DNA from 2 places in the Sporosarcina sp. 6E9 genome. Region 2 is predicted to be linked to the other one. Evidence: a T-box and tRNA genes for the amino acid it is inferred to sense, from the RefSeq annotation. Region 2 holds a T-box; the other holds one or more tRNA genes.
What was found. A T-box is a leader RNA that pairs with one kind of tRNA and senses whether it is charged. The one in region 2 lies ahead of J4G36_RS03900 (valine--tRNA ligase), so its partner is inferred to be a tRNA-Val.
Positions count from the first base shown of each region.

Region 1: it encodes a tRNA-Val, which carries the amino acid that the T-box ahead of J4G36_RS03900 (valine--tRNA ligase) is inferred to sense. The anticodon was not compared.

Region 1 is NZ_JAGEMN010000001.1:1,632,518-1,635,942, reverse strand. It holds gene J4G36_RS08445 (PQQ-dependent sugar dehydrogenase) at 1-671, shown strand, start outside; gene J4G36_RS08440 (hotdog domain-containing protein) at 909-1,286, shown strand; tRNA gene J4G36_RS08435 (tRNA-Val) at 1,406-1,478, opposite strand; gene J4G36_RS08430 (DNA-3-methyladenine glycosylase family protein) at 1,616-2,461, shown strand; gene J4G36_RS08425 (hypothetical protein) at 2,577-2,723, opposite strand; gene J4G36_RS08420 (Gfo/Idh/MocA family protein) at 2,868-3,425, shown strand, end outside.
Region 2 is NZ_JAGEMN010000001.1:739,996-743,420, reverse strand. It holds gene J4G36_RS03900 (valine--tRNA ligase) at 1-1,916, opposite strand, end outside; T-box leader at 1,968-2,198, opposite strand; gene J4G36_RS03895 (hypothetical protein) at 2,407-3,081, opposite strand.

The DNA.
Region 1 (3,425 bases), 890 kb from region 2:
TACGAGCTAATCCAGATGGTTCGGATTTGGAGTTAGTGGCATGGGGACTGCGAAATCCATTTAGGCTACGATTCGACAGTTATAATCGATTATTTGCCGCCAATCATGGGATTGATGTCCGTGGAAGTCGGCCAATCGCGAACTCGCCTGACGAATTTCAGTGGATTCAATCAGGCATGTGGTATGGATTTCCTGACTTTACAGGGGGATTACCGGTCACGATGCCGCAGTTTAAACCGGAAGGAAAACCTCAGCCTGAATTCTTATTAGAAGAACATCCTATGAAGCCACCTCGACCAATCGCTATTTTTCCAGCGCATTCTGCAACGATGGGGTTTAGTTTTAATGTGGATCCCTTATTTGCTCCAATCGGAGATGCATTTATAGCGGAGTTCGGTTCTAATGATCCAACGACAACAGGTGGCAAACCTCTTCCACATGTTGGTCATCGCATTTCCAGAATCGATATGCAGACAGGGAAAGTCCATGTTTTTGCAATAAATCGAACAGGTATGGCTGCATCTGCAACAAATAGTGGCGGTTTTGAACGCCCGATTGACGCCGTATTCGATTCAGGCGGTGTTTTGTATGTACTCGATTTTGGACTGTTCGCTGGTGCAGGCGCAGTCCCTGGAACGGGTGTTATTTGGAGGATTAGGAAGACTGATTGAATAATGAAAAAGCATGATCCATGGAGGAACATGCTTTTTCTTTTTATGTTAGTTTAGCGTGGAAACAAAAATACAACTATTGTGCGTTCATTCAGGTCTTGTGTTTTTTAGTGTTCAATAAATTAAAATCTAAATAAAGGGTTTTGGATCACAATTCTAGAATTCCCTTGGAAAGAAATGAGATATTTGAATAGATATCGCACGCATAGAGGTTTTAGCACTTAAGGAGGAATATAATTGTCGCTTAAAGTAGGAGATATCATTAAATTTGAACGGACTTTCAGAACTGAAACCGTTGAATTGTTTACCAAGCTTTCTGGTGATGAAGGAATCCATCATCTTAGCCCAGATGAACAGGGAAGACTTGTCGTTCAAGGATTACTGACAGCAACTTTGCCGACAAAAGTGGGCGGAGATCATAATGTACTCGCTCGCAATATGAATTTTGAATTTCTAAGGCCAGTGTTTACGGACGATACAATAATTTGTGAAGTTACAATTGAAGAATATGAAAGACAAGAAAATAATAGAAAAGCTATTGCAGCATCCTTTATATGTGAAAATCAAGTGGGAAAAGTAGTACTGAAAGGGGGATTTTCGGGAGTGATACTATGATGTCTTCTGGAACATAACGGACATTCTTTGGAGAAAGAAATAAAAAACACCACCTCCGAAGAGATGGTGTTTATAAGAAAGCCGTGTTCCTACAGCGTTCTTAAGGGTCTAAACCCCAATGGTCCCAGACGGGCTCGAACCGCCGACTTCTACCTTGTCGAGGTAGCGCTCTCCCAGCTGAGCTATGGAACCGGGATGAAAATTATTGTGTCTCGTTTACCGGACAAACTCTATTATAGCCCATGTACATAGTAAGTCAACCCTTTTTCATAAAAACTTATAAAGAAGTATACTAGAACTATAATTATGAGTAAAAGTAGGTGATTTTAATGGACGCTCAAATATCTCTTCCATTCATTTATAATTTTGACCTTGCACTTGATCGTCTCTCAGGGGATCCACTGAATTCAGTCGACTTGGCTAACCGTATTTTACGAATTCCTATGAATGAAGGTAATGTTATTACCGTAATAGCGACTGGAACGAAAGAAAATCCTTCATTTTTACTAAAAGATCTTTTAAATAAAATTCAACTTCAAGAAGTGAAAGAAATCCTTCATTTTAATGAGTCCCTTGATGAAATTTCAGCTCATTTTGCAAATACAGATCTTGCTACAATATTTTTGGAGCATGAAGGAACACCACTAATTCGAAGTTTTTCACTTTACGGGACATTAATAAGGAGTATTATTCATCAACAACTTAATATGTCATTCGCAAATACTTTATCAATGCGCTTTGTTGAAACTTTTGGAAGCAAGATGGACGGTGTTTTGCGGTACCCGTCTCCCGATATAGTCGCAAACCTAGATGTTTCAACACTAAGGGAGATGCAGTTCAGTACAAGAAAAGCTGAATACATGATTGGTTTATCGCAAGCAATTGCTGCCGGTTCCCTTGAATTAGAAGAGCTCGGGCAGATGGATGACGATGAGGTAACTGCAAAACTAACTGCAATTCGTGGTGTCGGTCCATGGACAGCCCAAAGTTTTCTGATGTCTGGACTTGGCCGACCAAATTTATTTCCAATTGCAGACATTGGACTCCAAAATGCACTTAAAATCTTATGGGAACTAGAACGAAAACCAATCAAAGAAGAAATTGTCGCCCGCTTTCCGGATTGGACTCCATTTCTGAGTTATGCTGCATTGTATTTGTGGAGAAGTATTGAGTAAGGGGGATAAAAGGGACCTATTTAAAAATCGAGTCCATGAATAAGGCATCATTCATGGACTCTGCAAGTTATAATTATTAAAGTTCTACAGTAATTGAAAATCCTTTATTTAACAATCATGAAGGCAAATGTTCAGTACTCTCTTCTTCCTCTGAAAAATAGAGGAAATTCTCATCTTCAAGTTCAGAAAGTCTTTCTTTGTTAATTCCAAGAGAAAGATTCCCTTCGAAGATTTCTTCCCACCAGGTTTCTGTCGCTGTCATTGTATTTCCTCCTTAATCGATTGTTTTTTGAATTAAACATTATTTACCCATGGGTGCTATAATAAAAACTGTAATCGGGCAAAAGGATTCGGAAGGCCTACTTTTTATATTTAAAATTTAATTACCGCTAAAGGAGCGCGTCAAATGGGTAAAACAACCTTTGCACTTGTTGGAACAGGCATCGTCGGCGAACGTATCATTAAACAAATTCTTGCGAATGAAAATGCAGAAATCATCGCATTGTTTGACGAAAATACAGAACGGTTAACTGAAATGGCGAATACTTATGGTCTTTTTGCGGCATCCTCCTATGAAGAGGTTTTAGCATTAAAACCGGACTGGATATATATCGGGACACCTCCAGTATCGCATGCATCACTTAGTAAAATGGCGATTGACGCCGGCTTGCATGTTCTTTGTGAAAAACCACTCGCACATGACGCAGAAGATGGATCAGTTATGGCGCATGCTGCAAGCGACAAAACGACATTAACGGCTATGCATTTCCCACTCATGTACAGTCCATCTGTCAGGCATATGATGAAGCTTGTTGAAAAAAGAACAATCGGTGACATTGTCCGTATCGAATTACATACATATTTTCCACACTGGCCGAGACTTTGGCAACAAAATCCGTGGATTGCTTCACGCGAACAAGGTGGATTTACGCGTGAAGTGTTCCCGCATTTTCTGCAAATTATG
Region 2 (3,425 bases):
GCACGGCCTACTTCGCCGAACTCGTACTTATCAGCAAGATTTGTTACTTGCTCGATGGTTTCGTTTAAACGCGTTAAGATCCATGTGTCTGCAACGGATTTTTCGCCTGATAAATCGATTTCATCATAGGTCATTCCGTCCATATTCATCAGCGCGAAACGGGATGCGTTCCAGATTTTATTGGCAAAGTTCCAGTTGGATTCAACTTTATCCATGGAGAAGCGGATGTCTTGCCCTGGTGATGCGCCTGTTGAAAGTGTATAACGAAGTGCGTCTGCACCGTATTTCTCGATGACTTCCATCGGATCGATTCCATTGTCGAGTGATTTCGACATTTTTCTGCCTTCAGAATCTCGAACGAGACCATGGATTAACACATCTTCAAATGGACGTTCTCCTGTAAATTCGAGTGCTTGGAAAATCATGCGTGACACCCAGAATGCGATAATATCATATCCTGTAATAAGTGCATTTGTCGGGTAATAGCGTTTGAATTCTTCGTTGTCCAAATCAGGCCAACCCATTGTTGAAAATGGCCATAACGCAGATGAGAACCAAGTATCTAGGACATCTTCATCTTGTTTCCAGTTTTCTATGTCCGCTGGAGGTTCACTTCCAACGTGAACCTCGCCTGTCTCTTTATGGTACCAAGCTGGAATTCTGTGTCCCCACCAAAGTTGACGTGAAATACACCAGTCGTGGATATTTTCCATCCATCTGAGGTATGTGTTTTCAAAACGATTTGGAACGAAATTAACTTTTCCTTCTCCTTTTTGAAGGTCAATTGATGCATCCGCAAGTGGTTTCATCTTAACAAACCATTGCGTTGATAGATACGGTTCAACTACCGCGCCGCTTCGTTCAGAATGACCGACTGAGTGGAGATGTTCTTCGATTTCAAACAGAACACCCATTTCTTGAAGGTCTCTGACGATTTCTTTTCGACATTCAAAACGGTCCATGTCTTTATATTTACCAGCGAGCTCATTCATCGTTCCGTCCTCATTCATCACGAGAACGCGTTCTAAGTTGTGACGGTTTCCGATTTCAAAGTCATTCGGATCATGCGCTGGCGTGATTTTAACCGCCCCGCTTCCAAATTCCATATCCACATAATCATCGGCAATAATTTCAATTTCACGTCCAACGATTGGAAGTGTCACTGTTTTACCGATTAAATGTTTATAACGCTCATCTTCAGGGTGAACCGCAACCGCAGTATCGCCGAGCATCGTTTCAGGACGCGTCGTCGCAATTTCAATGCTGCCAGTGCCATCTGTTAGTGGGTAACGCATATGATAGAATGCACCCTGCACATCTTGGTGGATAACTTCAATATCAGATAAAGCCGTTTTTGTTTTCGGATCCCAGTTAATAATGTATTCACCGCGGTAAATTAGCCCTTTATTGTAAAGTTTGATAAAGACTTCTTGAACCGCTTCTGATAATCCTTTGTCTAATGTGAAACGTTCGCGCGTGTAATCAAGACCAAGACCTAGTTTCGCCCATTGTTCACGGATATGGGAAGCGTATTCTTCTTTCCAATTCCATGTTTCTTCGATGAATTTTTCGCGTCCTAAATCATAGCGTGATTTTCCTTCTGAACGAAGACGTGCCTCAACACGTGCTTGCGTCGCAATTCCTGCATGGTCCATTCCTGGAAGCCATAAGGCATCATACCCTTGCATGCGTTTCATGCGCGTTAAAATATCTTGGAGTGTCGTATCCCAGGCATGCCCGAGATGCAATACACCTGTTACGTTCGGAGGCGGAATGACGATTGTATAAGACTCTTTCCCGCTTTCTGGTTGGGCTTCAAAGTACTTTCCTTCTAGCCACCATTGGTAACGACCATTTTCAATTGTCCCGGGTTCGTATTTAGTAGGCATTGATAATTCTTTATCTTCAGTTGACATGATTAGTTCCTCCTCAATATTTTTTGGAACAAAAAAACTCCATTCGTCTTAAAAAAGGACGAAGGAGTTGTTCGCGGTACCACCTTTATTTGTGCACAGCAAAAAAATGTACACCTCATACTTGTATAACGGCTTCAAACCGGTTTCCACTAATGAAGATCAATCCTGTTCATGGAAACTGCTCACGGGGGACATTCTGTGCATCGTTTACAGGGCCTCTCACCATTGGCACCCTCTCTTTAGAAAATTATGTCACGTACTATTCCCGTTCATCGCATCAATATGCAGTTGAATTGATTATATAGGAATACTGGCGTGTACGTCAAGTAAATCACGAAAGGATTGTGTTATGAGAAAAGGGTATAATCCATATTTACTGCCACCCTGGCTACGGAAATGCAGGTTTTACGCGAAAACCATTATTATTCCGATCGCCGTTTTTCAATTAATTCGCATGTTGATCGTCCCGACTGCCGGCGATTTTCTATTACTATGCTTTCTCGGAGGAATAGCTTTCGCTTTGCACCGGAACATTATTTGAACGGAAAAGCGTTGTTGAAACGCCGTCTTCTAGTCCAGAGAAAAATGAGAGTGTTTCATCGTCTTCATCGTCTGGAATCGAGACGTTTTCATATTTCACAGCGTGTTCTGGTGCAGGTTTTTCTTCAACCACTTCTTCTGTTTCGGCAACTTCAACATTTGAAGGTGATTCTGCCTCGTTAGCCTCGATTTGTTCGCGGCTAGCACTTTCCTCTTGGACAACTATGACTTCTCTGTAAGAACATTGCACTTCCCAAATAACTGCAACCCCGCCTTGTCCTTCCATCTCGCATTGCGCATTGGCGGTTACGATGTTTAAAGGATCATTTGCCTCGGGCGGTAAATCAATATTAAAGGGTACTGCATATTCGAAATAGCCTAAATTTCCATTAAGCTCGACGTCGTCAATTAATATTGTAGACTCTGCTTGTTCAGTTCTAGGTGCTTCTAGGTCAAATTGGACATTCACTGCTAGATGGTAGATGCCAGTCATTCGGACCGATGCTTCGTTGGAGCGATCAATTGTGAACCTCGGCGTTACTCTGACCGACTCTGTACCTGTTGGAGTTCCCGTCGCTTCTGGAAATACAAAGTCCTCTTTCATTTGCCATTGTACAGTTTTCATATTTTTCTCCTCCTATTCCCTCACAAACAATTGTATGCGTGATGATTGGTTGTTAGAAGATGATTTTGGGGAAGTTTATTAAATAAAGTTAAATTCTATTATATATTGACTGCATTTATAATCTTCTTTGAAAAACACTTCGTTGCTTGTGGATGCCTCCCGCTGGATCTTTTTGAAGATTATTAAAGTTGATTGGAGTGGAGGGCGGCGACTCACGCGGAATCAGCGAGACAGACGAGACCCTGGACTGAGTGTAGCGAGGGAAGCGGCTCGGCGCTCGCCCGCAGGAAAGCGCCGCCCGGAACGGAAATCAACGGTATAGGTGAGATTAAAAACCGGTGATT